One region of the Lelliottia sp. EB106-05-01-XG201 genome, then DNA from elsewhere that is predicted to be linked to it. Evidence: predicted binding sites of a transcription regulator. Region 1 holds the regulator's gene; the other holds the start of a gene.
What was found. The regulator PurR, encoded in region 1, represses purine synthesis genes. The targets are predictions, from matches to a motif close to CANGCAAACGTTTGCNTG.
Positions count from the first base shown of each region.

Region 2: AC3WS9_RS05480 (nucleobase:cation symporter-2 family protein) is a predicted target of PurR. The motif match lies at 4,023-4,040, and genes of this name have one in related genera.

Region 1 covers NZ_JBYTDV010000001.1:2,640,448-2,648,348, reverse strand. The annotation lists gene cfa (cyclopropane fatty acyl phospholipid synthase) at 1-763, opposite strand, end outside; gene punC (purine nucleoside transporter PunC) at 1,060-2,244, opposite strand; gene punR (DNA-binding transcriptional activator PunR) at 2,360-3,271, shown strand; gene purR (HTH-type transcriptional repressor PurR) at 3,290-4,315, opposite strand; gene cydH (cytochrome bd-I oxidase subunit CydH) at 4,612-4,701, shown strand; gene AC3WS9_RS12445 (MFS transporter) at 4,871-6,037, shown strand; gene sodB (superoxide dismutase [Fe]) at 6,077-6,658, opposite strand; gene AC3WS9_RS12435 (C40 family peptidase) at 6,781-7,548, opposite strand; gene grxD (monothiol glutaredoxin 4) at 7,889-7,901, shown strand, end outside.
Region 2 covers NZ_JBYTDV010000001.1:1,170,867-1,178,767, reverse strand. The annotation lists gene ssnA (putative aminohydrolase SsnA) at 1-1,327, shown strand, start outside; gene AC3WS9_RS05490 (4Fe-4S dicluster domain-containing protein) at 1,380-1,847, opposite strand; gene ygfT (formate-dependent uric acid utilization protein YgfT) at 1,844-3,784, opposite strand; gene AC3WS9_RS05480 (nucleobase:cation symporter-2 family protein) at 4,256-5,728, shown strand; gene AC3WS9_RS05475 (NTP transferase domain-containing protein) at 5,899-6,477, opposite strand; gene AC3WS9_RS05470 ((2Fe-2S)-binding protein) at 6,559-7,017, opposite strand; gene AC3WS9_RS05465 (molybdopterin cofactor-binding domain-containing protein) at 7,030-7,901, opposite strand, start outside.

The sequences.
Region 1 (7,901 bases):
GGTCGGCAACCGTGAAATAGGTGCTGTAATTCTTCGGACCGACGTGCTCGAACATCCCCACGGAGACGATACGGTCAAACTGGTCGTCGAGATCGCGATAGTCCTGCAGCAGAATAGTCACATCCAGACCCGCACAGCGCTCCTGCGCCAGCTTCTGCTGCTCGGCGGAAATGGTCACGCCGACAACGCTCACGCCGTAATTTTTCGCCATGTAATAAGCCAGTCCGCCCCAGCCGCAGCCGATATCCAAAACCCGCATGCCGGGCTGAAGCTGCAGTTTTTCGCAGATTAAACGCAGCTTGGCCTGCTGTGCATCTTCAAGGGTGGTGGCGTCTTTCCAGTAGGCGCAGGAATATTGCATGAACGGGTCAAGCATGCGGCTGAAAAGATCGTTTCCGAGATCGTAATGCTCTTTCCCGACAATCCACGCCCGCTTTTTACTTTGCAGATTGAGCAATCGCGCAGAGGCGATACGTAGGGTGTCTTTCAGGCGGTGAGGGAGCTGGTTTTCCAGCCCGGCGCGCAGAACGTTATGGAAAAACATATCCAGCCGCTCGCAATCCCACCAGCCGTCCATGTAGCTCTCGCCCAGACCGAGCGAACCTTCCTGCAGAACGCGTTTGAAAAAATCGGGGTGTTTTACCTGAATATCGGATGGGGCAGACCCGTTAATCGCGACGCCCGCCCGACTCAGTAATTCATTGACGATCCGAAACCAGTCATTGTCCCGGACATTGACTTCTTCTATACACGATGAACTCATAGCTTCTCCATCACCTGCTGTGATCAGAACCTTCAAACAGCGTAGCCGTTTTTTATGGTTTGTGAGAAATCCCACGGTTTTTCCGCGAGGCTAATATCCGACGTAGAACAGAGGAAGGGAGATAACCCTTACCGAAAGGCCTTCCATGGTAAAACGGGAGCACTCCGGCTCCCGTTAACACATAATATTTATCGTATTTGTGTGAAGCAAATTTAGTATAGGCTGCAAAAAACGGTGATTCAACCGAAAGTTATTAGCAGCCTAATCACTAAAATGTCACATAATTGCTGGCGCGATTATGCTTGTGCCGTTTCGCTTACCCGATCTTTCGCTGAGGCCTGCATGCGATAGCCCAGCGCGGCGAGAACCACGGTCGCCAGCATCACGCTGGTGGTGGTCATCAGCGGGGTGGCGATGAGCGCCGAAACAATCAGGCTTGCCAGGAAGCACAGACCCAGCTGCAGCGTGTTTTGCAGCGCCGCTGCACGCCCCGTCGCATGCGGGAACGGACGCAGCGCCTGCGCCACCACGATAGGATAGATCGCACCGTTCGCCACGGCCATCACACAGAACGGGATCAGAATCTCCGTCAGCCCGACGTCTGGAATAAAGCCAACGGCCCAGGTCCCAATCACACTCACCGCGAAGAGCACCAGCAGCCACGGCAGCATCTGCTGTCCCTGCCATTTTTGCAGCGCCGCGCGGCAGCCATAACCGCCGACCAGGAAGGCGATGGTTTGCGGGACATAGCTCAGACCAATCACCGCCGGGCTGTAGCCCATATCGTGCAGAATAAACGGCGAACCGGTCAGCCACGCAAAGAAGCTGGCGGAACAGGCGGCGTAGACCAGCACGTTGCCGCGATAGGCGCGGGAGCGCAGCAGGGAGAGGAAGGTGACGCGATTATCCGTCGTTTCAGCCGGTTTGGCTGGCGCCGGTTTCAGCGCGAAGGCCGGTAACATCAGCACCAGGGTGATGATAAACAGGGTGGCGAAGATTGCCTGCCAGTCAAAATGCACCAGGATCCAGCTGCCGAGCAGCGGGGCCAGGGCCGGAGAAAGACCGACCAGCGGCATGATGGTGGCAAAAATGCGGTTCACGCGTGAAGCGGGATAGTAGTCCGTGACCAGCGCCTGCCAGGTCACCGCCGCGGCACACACGCCGAATGCCTGGATAAAACGCAGTACCAGAAGCCAGGTCGCATCGCGCACCCAGAGCATGCCCAGACAGCCGACGGCAAAAATCGCCAGACCTAAGAGTAAAATCGGTTTACGACCGTAGCGGTCGGAGAGCGGCCCCCACAGCAGCTGCGCGAAGGCAAAACCGGCGAGGAACAGGCTCAGGCTGGCGCTGATGGCGGCGGCTGGGGTCTGTAAATCCGCCTGCATCGCGGCAAACGCGGGCAGGTACATGTCGGTGGCCAGGAAGCCCAGCACGCTTAAGCCGCCGAGCCAGACCAGGAATCCTTTGTTGGGTTGCATTGTTTTTATTTCCTAAAGAGGGCGGGTATTCACTGGCGCAGAGTGTAGGGAGTGCAAACTGCCTTGTGAAACGCTAATATTTGGTGGTTGCATTCAAAAATTTTGCAGGCAAAAAATGTGGTCTGAATATTCCTTAGAAGTGGTTGATGCGGTTGCGCGCAACGGCAGCTTTAGCGGCGCGGCCCAGGAACTGCACCGCGTTCCGTCTGCGGTAAGCTATACCGTGCGTCAGCTTGAAGAGTGGCTGGCGGTTCCGCTGTTTGAGCGCCGCCACCGCGACGTCGTCCTGACGCCTGCGGGCGTCTGGTTTTTGAAAGAAGGGCGATCTGTTATCAAAAAAATGATGATCACCCGCGAGCAGTGTCAGCAGATTGCCAACGGCTGGCGCGGCCATCTCGCCATTGCGGTGGATAACATCGTCAAACCGGAACGCACCCGCCAGATGGTGGTCGATTTTTACCGCCACTTCTCGGACGTGGAGCTGCGCGTGTCCCAGGAGGTGTTCAACGGCGTGTGGGATGCGCTCTCTGACGGCAGGGTGGAGATGGCGATCGGTGCCACGCAGGCGATCCCGGTGGGCGGACGTTATGCCTTTCGCGATATGGGAGCCCTGAGCTGGACCTGCGTCGTGGCGCGCGATCATCCCCTCGCCGCTATTGAAGGCCCGTTGAGCGATGACACGTTGCGCAACTGGCCGTCGCTGGTGCTGGAAGATACGTCCCGATCGCTGCCAAAACGCATCACCTGGCTGCTGGATAACCAGCGGCGGGTGGTGGCCCCTGACTGGGAAACCTCGGCGACCTGTCTTTCCGCAGGGCTGTGCGTCGGGATGGTGCCGGTGCATTTCGCGCGTCCGCGTATCGATCGCGGTGAGTGGGTGGCCTTAACGCTGGAAAACCCGTTCCCGGATGCGGCCTGTTGCCTGACCTGGCAGCAAAACGATATGTCACCGGCCCTGGCGTGGCTGCTGGAGTATCTGGGGGATAGCGAAACGCTGAACAGAGAGTGGCTGAAGGAGCCGGAATAACCGGCCCCTCAGAGGTGATTAACGGCGGTAGTCGCGGAACGGACCGTCGGCGACGGAGCGGCGCTCAATCAGGCGCGGGTGGACTTCAATCGACTGCGACTCTTCGCGTTTGCTGACGATGCGGTCCATCAGCATGTTGAAGGCCGTTTCACCCAGCGAGTCTTTCGGCTGGTGAATGGTCGTCAGCGCCGGGGTGAAGTAGCGGGCGTTGCGCACGTTATCGTACCCGATCACAGAAATGTCCTGCGGGACGCGCAAACCGAGTTCGTCGGCTGCGCAAAGCGCGCCCATCGCCATAATATCGCCGCCGATAAAGACCGCGGTCGGGCGATGTGACTGGGAGACAATCTGCTGCATCGCGCGATAGCCGGACTCCGGCTCGAAGTCGCCCTGCACGATCCAGTTTTCCGGCACCGTGATCAGCGCTTCTTCCATCGCTTTCATGAAACCAGCCAGACGGCCTGCGCCGGTGTTGCGCTCCAGCGGACCCGGGATCACGCCGATTTCGCGGTGGCCGCGTTCAATCAGGTAACGGCCCGCCATGTAGCCGCCTTCGAAGGCGTTGTCGTTCACGGAGTCGGTGAAATCGGCGCGGGTATCGCCCCAGTCCATCACCACCATCGGGATGTGACGGTACTCTTCCAGCATGGAGAGCACGGATTCCGGGTATTCAGAACACATCACCAGCAGGCCATCGACGCGCTTTTGCGCCATCATCGACAGGTAAGCGCGCTGCTTTTCCTGGCTGTTCCAGGCGTTGCCAAGGATCAGGGTGTAGCCCTTCTGGAAGCAGTTTTTCTCAACGGCTTCGATGATCTCCGCGAAATAGGCGGCTTCGCTGCTGGTCGCCAGCAGGCCGATCGATTTGGTGTGGTTCACTTTCAGGCTGCGCGCCACGGCACTCGGGGAGTAGTGCAGCTCTTTGATGGCAGCCCATACGGCGTTGCGCGTCTCTTCCGCAACAAAACGCGTTTTGTTAATTACATGTGATACGGTTGTAGTGGAAACGTTTGCGCGTTTCGCCACATCTTTAATTGTTGCCATTACATGTCACTCCAGACCATATCTTAAACTCCTGAAATACTTAAAGGTAAACGTTTGCCTTCTCTCACCCTTATCTCGCAATGTGAATTGCGATACGCCGGGAAAACGACTCAGAACGTCAGGAGGGGGTCAGTGGCCGGTACGCTTATAAATTTAGCGTGGAATTTTGTCTTATCTTGATGAAAAGGGGAAGAGCAAAAACGGTTATCAGTCTAAATCCAGGAAGATTTTTGGGGTAAACTGTGTAAAAATGAGCAAGCTCACTTTTCGTAAGGTGATTAAAAGGAGAAAAATTGATGAGTACCGATCTGAAGTTTTCGCTGACCACGACCGTTATTGTGCTGGCTTTGATTGTTGCAGCAGGTCTGACCGCAGCCCTGCACTGATTTAAGCGAGGGAGAGTTCTCTCCCTCGTCTCCTCTCCCTGATTGTTACCCATCCTGCAAAAATCTTTTGCTAATTTGTTAACTTCTCATTTTTTGTGATTGATGTCATGCTTTTGCCATCTTAGTCCCGTGTCGCGCGATGACGACGACACGGCATCCGGAGTTAACAATGAAAATCAATTTTCCCCTGCTGGCCCTGGCGATTGGCGCTTTTGGCATCGGCACCACCGAGTTTTCCCCGATGGGGCTGCTGCCCGTCATTGCTAAAGGCGTGGACGTCTCCATTCCAGCGGCGGGGATGCTCATCAGCGCCTATGCAATTGGTGTGATGATCGGTGCGCCGCTCATGACGCTATTGCTCTCCCATCGCGCCCGCCGCAATGCGCTGATCTTCCTGATGGCGATTTTTACCCTCGGCAACGTGCTGTCGGCGATTGCGCCGGATTACACGACGCTGCTGCTGTCGCGCATTCTGACCAGCCTGAACCATGGCGCGTTCTTTGGCTTAGGCTCAGTGGTGGCCGCGAGCGTGGTGCCAAAACATAAACAGGCGAGCGCGGTGGCGACGATGTTTATGGGCCTGACCATCGCCAACATTGGCGGCGTTCCGGCGGCGACCTGGCTCGGGGAAGTGATTGGCTGGCGAATGTCGTTCCTGGCGACCGCCGGGCTGGGCGTGGTGGCGATGATCGCGCTGTTCTTCTCCCTGCCGAAAGGCGAGGCGGGCGAGCGCCCGGACGTGCGCAAAGAGCTGTCGGTGCTGGTGCGCCCGCAGGTGCTGTCTGCCCTGTTAACGACGGTGCTCGGCGCAGGCGCGATGTTCACGCTCTACACCTATATCTCTCCCGTGCTGCATGACATTACCCACGCGACGCCGCTGTTTGTGACGGCGATGCTGGTCCTGATCGGCGTTGGCTTCTCACTCGGGAACTATCTCGGCGGCAAGCTGGCGGATCGCTCGGTTACCGGTACGCTGAAAGGCTTCTTAACCCTGCTGATTGTGATTATGCTCGCCATTCCCTGGCTGGCGCGTAACGAATTCGGGGCGGCCATTGCGATGGTGGTGTGGGGCGCGGCGACCTTTGCGGTGGTTCCGCCGTTGCAGATGCGCGTGATGCGTGTGGCACACGAAGCGCCGGGTCTGTCGTCGTCCGTGAATATCGGCGCGTTTAATCTCGGTAATGCGCTCGGCGCGGCAGCGGGTGGGGCGGTGATTTCGGGCGGGCTGGGATACAGCTTTGTCCCGGTGATGGGGGCGATTATTGCGGCTCTTGGTCTGCTGCTGGTTCTCACATCCGGTCGCAAACAGCCGGAACCGGCCAGCGTGACGGAATAAACCAAAAACGCAGAAGGGCAAAACCCTTCTGCGTGTCTCTTACGCGGCGAAGTTCTTCGCCACAAATTCCCAGTTAACCAGCGCCCAGAAGTGCTCAAGGTAGTTCGGGCGAGCGTTACGGTAATCGATATAGTAAGCGTGCTCCCACACATCGACGGTCATCAGCGGTTTCGCGCTGGTGGTCAGTGGGGTGCCTGCGTTAGAGGTGGAAACGATAGCCAGTTTGCCATCAGCCTCTTTCACCAGCCACGTCCAGCCAGAACCGAAGTTCTTGATTGCGGCGTCAGTAAACTTCGCTTTGAAATCTGCAAAGCTGCCAAACGCGGCATTGATCGCTGCAGCCAGTTCACCGGTCGGTTCGCCACCGGCGTTCGGGGCCAGGCAGTGCCAGTAGAACGTGTGGTTCCAGACCTGAGCCGCGTTGTTGAACACGCCACCTTCAGAGCTACGCACGATCTCTTCCAGCGTTTTGCCTTCAAACGCAGTGCCTTTCACCAGATTGTTCAGGTTAGTGACATAGGTCTGATGGTGTTTGCCGTAGTGATACTCCAGGGTTTCCGCGGAAATGTGCGGAGCCAGGGCGTCTTTTGCATACGGTAATGCAGGTAATTCGAACGACATTGCTTCTCTCCTTATTATAGTGTTGCACGCCAATAACCCTATTGAGTGCATGGATAGAGTAGCAAATTGAAAGGGTATGCAAAAGAGGAACTTACCCTGCCGACGGCGCGGCAGGGCAGGGATTAGCGAATGGTTTTCGGTGTCATCACGCGGCGCGCGCCAACGTAATGGCGAACCCAGTAGTCTTCGCTCAGGGAGGTGATTTGAATGTCCTGGCCGCTGCGAGGAGACTGAATGAATTTCCCGTTGCCGACGTAAACGCCCACGTGATCGGCAGTGCCGCGACCCTGGGTGCGGAAGAACACCAGATCGCCGCTCTCCAGTTCACCGCGATTAACCGACGCGGCATCGCGCAGGTGATACATCTCGTTCGCGGTGCGCGGAATGCGGAACTTCACCAGATCTTTATACGCGTAATAGACCAGACCGCTGCAGTCGAAACCGGTGCGCGGGGAGGTGCCGCCCCAGTGATACGGTTTGCCAATCTGACCCATCAGTTTGTTCATCGCGGTTTTTTGCGCTTTCTGCACGCGCACTTTATGCACCTCAGAGAGCTTCGCCGTTTTGCCCACTTTCACGCAGTTAGTTTTGTGTCCTTTACGCACGGTGCATTTTTCCGGAGTCACTTTTGCGGTGCGGGTCGGTTTGCTTCGGGTTTTACTGGTGAGGGCCTTACTGGAGGTGGACTGCTTGCGAGCGGTGGTGGTTTTTTTCTTTTCGCTTTTACTGGAGCTGGTGGTTTTTTTCTTACGTTCTGTGGTTTTCGCCAGGTGCGATTTCTGCACGGCAGAGTGCCGCGCCTGCTCGGAGGCGTTAGCCGCTGGCGTGAAAACAAGTGATGTAAATAGTAAAGCACAGAGCGTGATCGAGATTTTTGTTATCCGCGCCACTGAGCATTCCTCTGAATTAGGAGCAGGTCATCAATAATGCCTGCGTATGATTTACAAAGCCCGTCGATTCTAATCTAAAAATCTGCGAGAAGTTAATAGCATTTATCGGCAAAAAAGTCTGTTTCGTTAGCGAGTGCAAAAAAAAACGTCAGACTGTTACCTTATTGCTCACTCCTTAAGCGAAACCGCGCGCGGCTTAGGGTTAAGCTATCTTAGGAATGCAACTTCAGCAGACAACCGTTATGATATATACAGGTGACGAAAATGTTATTTTCCGATGTCTGTCTGACCCGCTACAATGTCAGACGAATGCCGTAACAGAAGTTTAAGGAAGCAAGACATGAGCACGACTA
Region 2 (7,901 bases), 1.5 Mb from region 1:
TATCATTCTGAAAAATGCGACGGGCGTGCAGCTGCATCCGGCGAAAGTGTGGGAAAACGTCGACATCGCCATTGAAAACGACGTCATTCTGGAGGTCGGTCCGTCGCTCGCCGCGCGCTATCCGCAGGCGAAAAGCAAAGAGATGAACGGGCGAATCGTCATGCCGGGGATGGTTTGCGCGCATAATCACTTCTACTCGGGTCTGTCGCGCGGCATTCAGGCGACGATCCCTCCCTGCCCGGATTTTATCTCAACGCTGAAAAACCTGTGGTGGCGTCTCGATCGCGCGCTGGACGAAGAGTCGCTCTACTACAGCGGGCTGATTTGCGCGCTGGAGGCGGTGCGCAGCGGTTGTACCGCGGTGATTGATCACCACGCCTCGCCTGATTACATCGGCGGTTCACTCAGCCAGTTGCGTAACGCCTTCCTGAAAGTCGGCCTGCGCGGTATGACCTGTTTCGAAACTACCGATCGTAACGGCGGCACCAAAGAGCTGGTAGCCGGTGTCGAAGAGAACATTCGCTTCGCCGGGGAGATCGACGCGGCTCGAAAAAAAGGCGAGCAGCCGTATCTGGTTGAGGCGCACATTGGGGCTCACGCGCCCTTTACCGTCCCCGATGAAGGGCTGGGAATGCTGAAAGAAGCGCTCAAAATCACCGGGCGCGGCCTGCATATTCACGCCGCCGAAGACGGGTATGACGTTTCGCACAGCCATCACCGCTACGGGAAAGATCTGCTGGTGCGCCTCGCCGAATTCGACCTGCTCGACAGCAAAACGCTGGTCGCCCACGGCCTCTATCTTTCCGAAACGGATATTGCGCTGCTGAATGCCAGCGACGGTTTTCTGGTGCACAACGCCCGCTCCAATATGAACAACCACGTCGGGTATAACCAACATTTACTCGAAATACGCAATCTGGCGTTAGGGACCGACGGCATTGGCTCCGATATGTTTGAGGAGATGAAGTTTGCCTTCTTCAAACACCGCGACGCGGGCGGGCCGCTGTGGCCGGACAGCTTTGCCCGCGCATTGAGCAACGGCAACGAGCTGCTGAACCGCAACTTCAACGCTCGCTTTGGCCGCCTTGAAGCGGGCTTCAAAGCGGATCTGACGGTGTGTGACTATCAGCCTCCGACGCCGCTTATTGCCGAAAACATCGCCGGGCATATCGCCTTCGGCATGGGGTCTGCCAGCGTGAGTGGTGTGATGGTCAACGGCGTGATGATCTATGAAAATCGGCAGTTTACCTTCGACTGCGAACCGATCTTCGCCGAAGCACGAAGGGTGGCGAAGAAACTCTGGGCGCGGATGGATAACCTGTCCTGATAAAAAAATCCCCCCGGCGATACGCAGCGGGGGGATTTTTTCGCGCCAGCCTTCACCAACTGACGGTATCGGCCTGGCGCTTTTGTCGCAGCGCCACCAGCTGCTGTTCAGTCATGAGACTCAGCGCCGCCGTCGGACAGGCTTCGACACAGGCCGGGCCGCGCTCCCTGCCAGCACACAGACTGCATTTCACCATCGCCGGTAATTCCCCAGCCTTAATCTCAATGGTGATCGCGCCAAACGGACAAACCACCGCACAGCGCTGACAGCCGATACATTTTCCGGCATCGGCTTCAACCCGCTCTCTCCCCATCGATAACGCTCCGCTCGGGCAAACCGCCACGCAGGGTGCGTTCTCGCACTGATGACACATCACCGGAACGCTCAGGGTATCCAGGCGCAGCACGGTAAGTCGCGGCTGAAGTTTACCGCCCGGCGCGCCGTGCTCCAGCGCGCAGGCCAGTTCGCAGGTCCGACAGCCAATGCAGGCTTCCGGGCTGGCAAAAATAAAACGCGTCATGCTTCCTCCTTACGCTTAAACAGCGTCAGCATCTCCTGCGCCGCCTGACGTCCGGCCACCATCGCCGTGACCACCAGATCCGCGCCGTGAACGGCGTCTCCGCCCGCAAAAACCTTGTCGTTGCTGGTTTGCGTCGTGCCGCGATCTTTCCCGCCGGTGCAAATTTGCCCCCAGCGGTCGAGCGCGATCCCGTTCCCGCGCAGCCACGGCATATCGTGCGCCTGGAAACCAAAGGCCATGATCAGCACGTCGGCAGACAGTTCAAATTCCGACCCGGCCACCGGCTGCGGACGGCGGCGTCCATCCGGGCCGGGCTCGCCCATTTCTGTGCGGATCAGCCCAATGGCGCTCACCTGGCCTTTGCGGTTGGACTGGATAACGCGCGGCTGCACGTTAAACTGAAACTCCACGCCCTCTTCGCGTGCGTTACCGACCTCTTTCTTCGAGCCGGGCATACTTTGCTCATCGCGGCGATAGGCGCAGGTGACGCTGGCCGCCCCCCGGCGGATGGCAGTACGCAGGCAGTCCATTGCCGTATCACCGCCGCCGAGCACCACCACGCGTTTGCCCTTGATTTCGGTCAGCGGGTATTCCGCCACCTCTTCGAGGCCCATCACTTCGCGGGTACTGGCGATCAGGAAAGGCAACGCCTGAATGACGCCCGGCAGCGTTTCCCCCTCCAGCCCAGCGGCCATCAGGCCGTAGGTGCCCACGCCGAGGAACACGGCGTCATAGTTGTCCACCAGCTCATTGAAAGCGATATCGCGGCCCACCTCCTGATTAAGGTGAAAACGAATCCCCATTTCACTGAAAATTTCGCGCCGCACCGCAAGAATATGTTTATCGAGTTTGAAAGGCGGAATGCCAAAGGTCAGCAGCCCGCCAATTTCCGGGTGACGATCAAACACATCCACCTGCACGCCCGCGCGCGCCAGAATATCGGCACAGCCCAGCCCCGCAGGCCCGGCCCCGATCACCGCCACCCGCTCTTTGCGCGGCACCACTTCGCCGATTTGTGGTCGCCAGCCCATCGCCAGGGCGGTGTCGGTGATATAGCGCTCAAGATTGCCAATCGCCACCGATCCACCTTCGTTTTTCAGCGTGCAGGCCCCTTCGCAGAGCCGATCCTGCGGACATACCCGGCCACAGATTTCCGGCAGCGAGCTGCTCTGATGACACAGCTCGGCGGCCTCAATAATTTTGCCCTCATTCACCAGGCGGATGAAATCCGGAATCGCGTTATGCAGCGGACAGGTCCAGTTGCACCAGGCTTTTTGCGCGCAGCTCAGGCAGCGCTCGCTTTCATATCCGGCATCGCACTCTGCAAGCGGGCGGTAAATCTCGTCGAAATGCTGTTTGCGCTGTTCGGCATCGACCTTTTTCGCCCCGATGCGCGGCGGTTTGTTCAACATCTCCTGGCGTCGGATGCCGTGATGCGGCTCCTGCTGTTGCCCCAGCGCCGAGCGGATTTGCCGATCGCGCCTGAGCTGGTTAAGCGCCTTTTCGTCTACCAGGCGCAGCGCCTGCGTCGGGCAGTTCGCCACGCAGGCCTGTTGCCCGGAGGCATTTTCACTGCACAGATCGCATTTTTGCGCCAGCAGCGGCGATGACTCGTCGTTCGCCACCATCTCAATGGCCCCAAACGGACAGGCGATGACGCAGTTTTTACAGCCGATGCACGCCTCCTGGCGGAACTGCACGCTGTCGTTGGCGAACAACAGCGCCTGGGTAGGGCAAACGGCGACGCAGGGCGCGTCATTGCAGTGATGGCAGGTGGTGGCGCTGCTGGCACCGCGCTTAAAAATGACATGAATGCGTGGAAGAAAATCACTTCGCTGCTGCGGCCAGCTATCCTGGTGATGGGAGAGAACGCAGGCGACTTCGCAGGCATGGCAGCCAATACAATTCGCCGCATCCGCGACAATAAATTTATTCATTTGCTTCCCTTTATTATTCTGAAATGACTCAGGGACGCTATGCAATTATCAGGCGATGTTTGGTTGAGGGATTTTTCGAAACGCCATTTTGCGAGCCATATCAAAAACTCGCTCGACAACCCGAATATTTAAAACGTTAACCTTTTGAAAATATGGACGCTATCTGCGATGACCATACCATTATGAGAGATAATTCTTCTCAATGTGATATCGCCAGAGAGTATGTATTGGAATTCGCCTCGCAAACTTATTTCAGGGCATTTCATTATTTCCAACGACGCGTGATTTAATTCACAGAATATATTCATCACGGGTTTGCGCATTCATTTCTGGCACAGCTTACGCATAACACTCTCCGTGTGCGCAACATGCTGGTGATCTCATCAGCGCAGGGAGGCTAAGGCCTTCGAATCGTAACTTCAGCTTTCAACCCAATTGGTGTGCTGGGGTCGTACAGGAGACAACCTTTTTATGAAAGACATGGCCATTCCGGCTCCACGAGCCACAGGATCAACCGCTCCGGTTGACGAAATTCTGCCCATAACCCAAATGATCCTCTACGGTTTGCAGCACGTGCTGGTGATGTACGCCGGTGCGGTGGCGGTGCCGCTCGTGGTGGGCAGCGCGGTGGGGCTTCCCCCCGAACATATTATTCTACTGATCAGTGCCGATCTGTTTGTCTGCGGCATCGCCACCATCATTCAGTCCATGGGCGCGACCCAGTGGCTGGGCTGTAAACTGCCGCTGATTCAGGGGTGTACGTTTGCCGCACTGATCCCGATGGTGCTGATCGGCAAGCAGTACGGCATCGGCGGGATTTCCGGCGCGGTGATTGTCTCCGGGATTTTCATTCTCTGCTGCGCGCCCTGGATTAGCCGCCTGGTCCGCTTCTTCCCGAAAGTGGTGATGGGCGGGATCGTCACGCTGATCGGCCTGTCAATTATGCCCGTGGCGGGAGGCTGGATTGGCGGCGGCTCAAGCGAAATGCCCGGATTCGGCAATCTGTTCTGCCTGCTGATGGGGGCCATCACCCTGGTGATTATCCTCAACATTTACACCTTCGCCTCAGGGGTGATTAAAAACACCTCCGTGCTGATCGGGCTGGTAATCGGTACTGTGCTCTGGAGTTTCTTCAAGCCGCTCAATTTCAGCCTCGTCCATACCACCCCGTGGATCCACCTGCCGACGGTGATGCCCTTCGCGAAGCCTGAGTTTCACATTATCCCCGTCGCGCTGCTGTCGATGGTGATGGTGGTCGTGATGGTGGAAACCATGTCGTCGATGATGGCGACGGGCGATATCGTGGGCAAAAAAGTGGATGCGGTGATGCTGCGCAATGGCCTTAACACCTGCGGGCTGGCGACCACCTTCTGCGGCTTCTTCAATCTGTTCCCCTACGCCGCCTTTGCGCAGAACGTCGGGCTGATCGGCCTGACGGGCGTTCGCAGCCGCTATGTGGTTTCCGTCTCGGGAATGATTCTGGTGCTGATGGGCATTTTCTCCAAAATGGCGGCGCTGGTGGTGCTGATCCCGAAACCAGTTCTCGGCGGCGCGGGGATTGTGATGTTCGGGATGGTGGCCGTGTCCGGCATTCGCACGCTGGGGCAGGTGAACTACCGCAATAACAACAACGGGATGGTGGTGGCGTTGACCCTGGGCCTCGGCATGATGCCGGTGCTGGTGCCCAATCTGTTTAGCCAGTTCCCGCCGATGGTTCAGCTGTTCCTGCACAGCGGGATCACCATCGGGACGCTGACGGCGATTGTCGCCAACCTGACGCTAAACGGGAGTGTGCCTTTCCGCGTCTCCCACGACGCACTGGTGCCAGACCCGCTCCCGCCCAGCTCGGCGGCGCGTAATATGGCGGTGAGAACCGTGCGGATGTGGCTCCTGCTGCGCAAAGTGCAAAAAGAGCAGCAGCTCCTGCAGCAGGAAGAGAAGTGATGGCAACGCGACTTTTTGTTGCGGCGATCATTCTGGCGCTGCTGGCGGTTCCCGCCGTTCAGCAGGCCATCGACCTGGGGCTGAGCAGCCGCTTCAGCTTCGGGTTACTCTTTTAACGAGCCAAAAAAAACGCCCCGGCAGGCAGGCCACCGGGGCGATGCAGAAAAAGATTACTTTGAAGTCATCGTGCAGGCTCGACCACTCCATTGCGCGACCTGCGAATACTGCGCTGGCGTATCGACATCCCAGTGAATGCCCTGCTCTCCCACACTCACCACGTGCGTTTCGATCTGATTGATTACGTCTTTTAGCGTGGTACCTTCCGGCGCGTGTGCGATCAGCGCTATGGCTCGCTGGGGCAACAAAATGGGATGCCCTTTGCCTCGGTTGTGTCCGGGGATCAAACAGACGTCCCGATCTCCCCCAGACCACAGGGTGCGATAAACGTCGGGAGTGACTTCCGGCATATCGCCTAGCGCGAGGAAAAAGCGTGCAGAGGTCACCGCAGCCACCCCGCACTGAACGGAGGAGAACATCCCCGCCTCGTAGTCAGGGTTCTGGATAACGTCGATGCGCGGATGATCCTGGTAGTACAGCGCCAGCTCATTGCCGCGATGTCCGGCCACCAGTATCACGCGATCGCAAAACGATAACGCGCTGGCAAGCGCGCTATCAAGGATTGTCCCGTCGCCCCAGGGCATCATCAGTTTCCACTTTCCCATCCGGCTGGAGAGACCCGCCGCCAGCATGACGCACTCTTTTGTTTGCCTGGTACTCACCCTTCTTCTCCTCCGTTTACACCGCCGCCTGCGCGGCGGTGTCGGTTCGACTTACCCTTTCAGGACGGCTTTAATGGAGGTGATGATCGGCTGATATCCGGTGCAGCGGCAGAGGTTGCCCTCCAGCGCCTCTTTCAGCTCGTCATCGTCAGGAGTGGGGTTCACGTCCAGCAGCGCTTTGGTGCTCATCAGCACGCCCGGCGTGCAAAAGCCGCACTGCACGCCGCCGTGGCGGACAAAGGCATTTTGCAGGCGCTTGCCGACCGGATCGCGATACAGCCCTTCGACGGTCTCAATCTCTGCCCCGTCGCACTGGGCGGCCAGCAGCAGGCATGAGCACGCCGATTTGCCATCGACAACAATCGTACAGGCGCCGCACTCCCCGACGGAGCACCCTTCTTTGGTGCCCGTCAGCTGCAGGTCGTCACGCAGAAAATCGATCAGGCGCTGGTTGTCTTCGACATCACGACAAACGCGAATGCCATTCACAATAAGCTCAATATGATTCATGGTCATGGCTCCTTATTTGCTCTGCTCTGTCATCACTTCCAGCAGCATCTGCCGGAACATATCGATAAATACCGGAATCTTGTACGGGGCAGACCAGCGCCCGCCAATTGCGCCTTCGATCAGGGTATGAAGCACCTGCTCCGCATGCGCAATGGTGTCAGCCGTCAGACGTTGCCCCACAAGGGCCTGCTCGACGACCGTCAAACGCTGCGGCTTGCTCATCAGCGCCCCATCCACCAGCCGACAGACCTGAATGATCCCCGCCGCATCCACGTGGAACTGGCCGGTTAAACTCTGGCGGGTGATGTTGAGGGCGTTCCGCCGCCCCAGCTGCAGATACCGCGTAGTCAGCGGCTGTTTCATCGGGGCCGGAAGATGGATATGCGTCACCAGTTCGTCCGGTTCGAGGCAGGTGCGATACCCGCCGGTGACAAACTGACTGACCGGCATGCGGCGCACGCCCCGCAGGCTGCGCAGTTCCACTTCTGCATCGTAGATAATCAGCGGCGGCAGCGAATCGGCGCACGGCGCGGCGTTGACGATGTTGCCGCCAATAGTCGCGCGATTGCGCAGCTGCAGTGAGCCAACCGTGCGACAGGCCGTGACCAGCAGCGGATAGCGCGCCTGAATCAGCGGATGTTTGACCAGGTCGCTAAAGCAAACGCCCGCCCCGACCGACACGCCGCCGTTCACATCAGCTATCTCTTTTAGCTCCCGCAATGCCGCGATATTGACCAGCGGCACGCCTTCTGATTTCATGCGCGCCTGAACCAGCACATCGGTACCACCCGCAATCGGCACAGCCTTAGTGTCAGCCAGCAGAGTGAGCGCCTCTTCCAGGGTGTGAGGGATTTTTAACGAAACGGAATTGAGACGGTGGATCT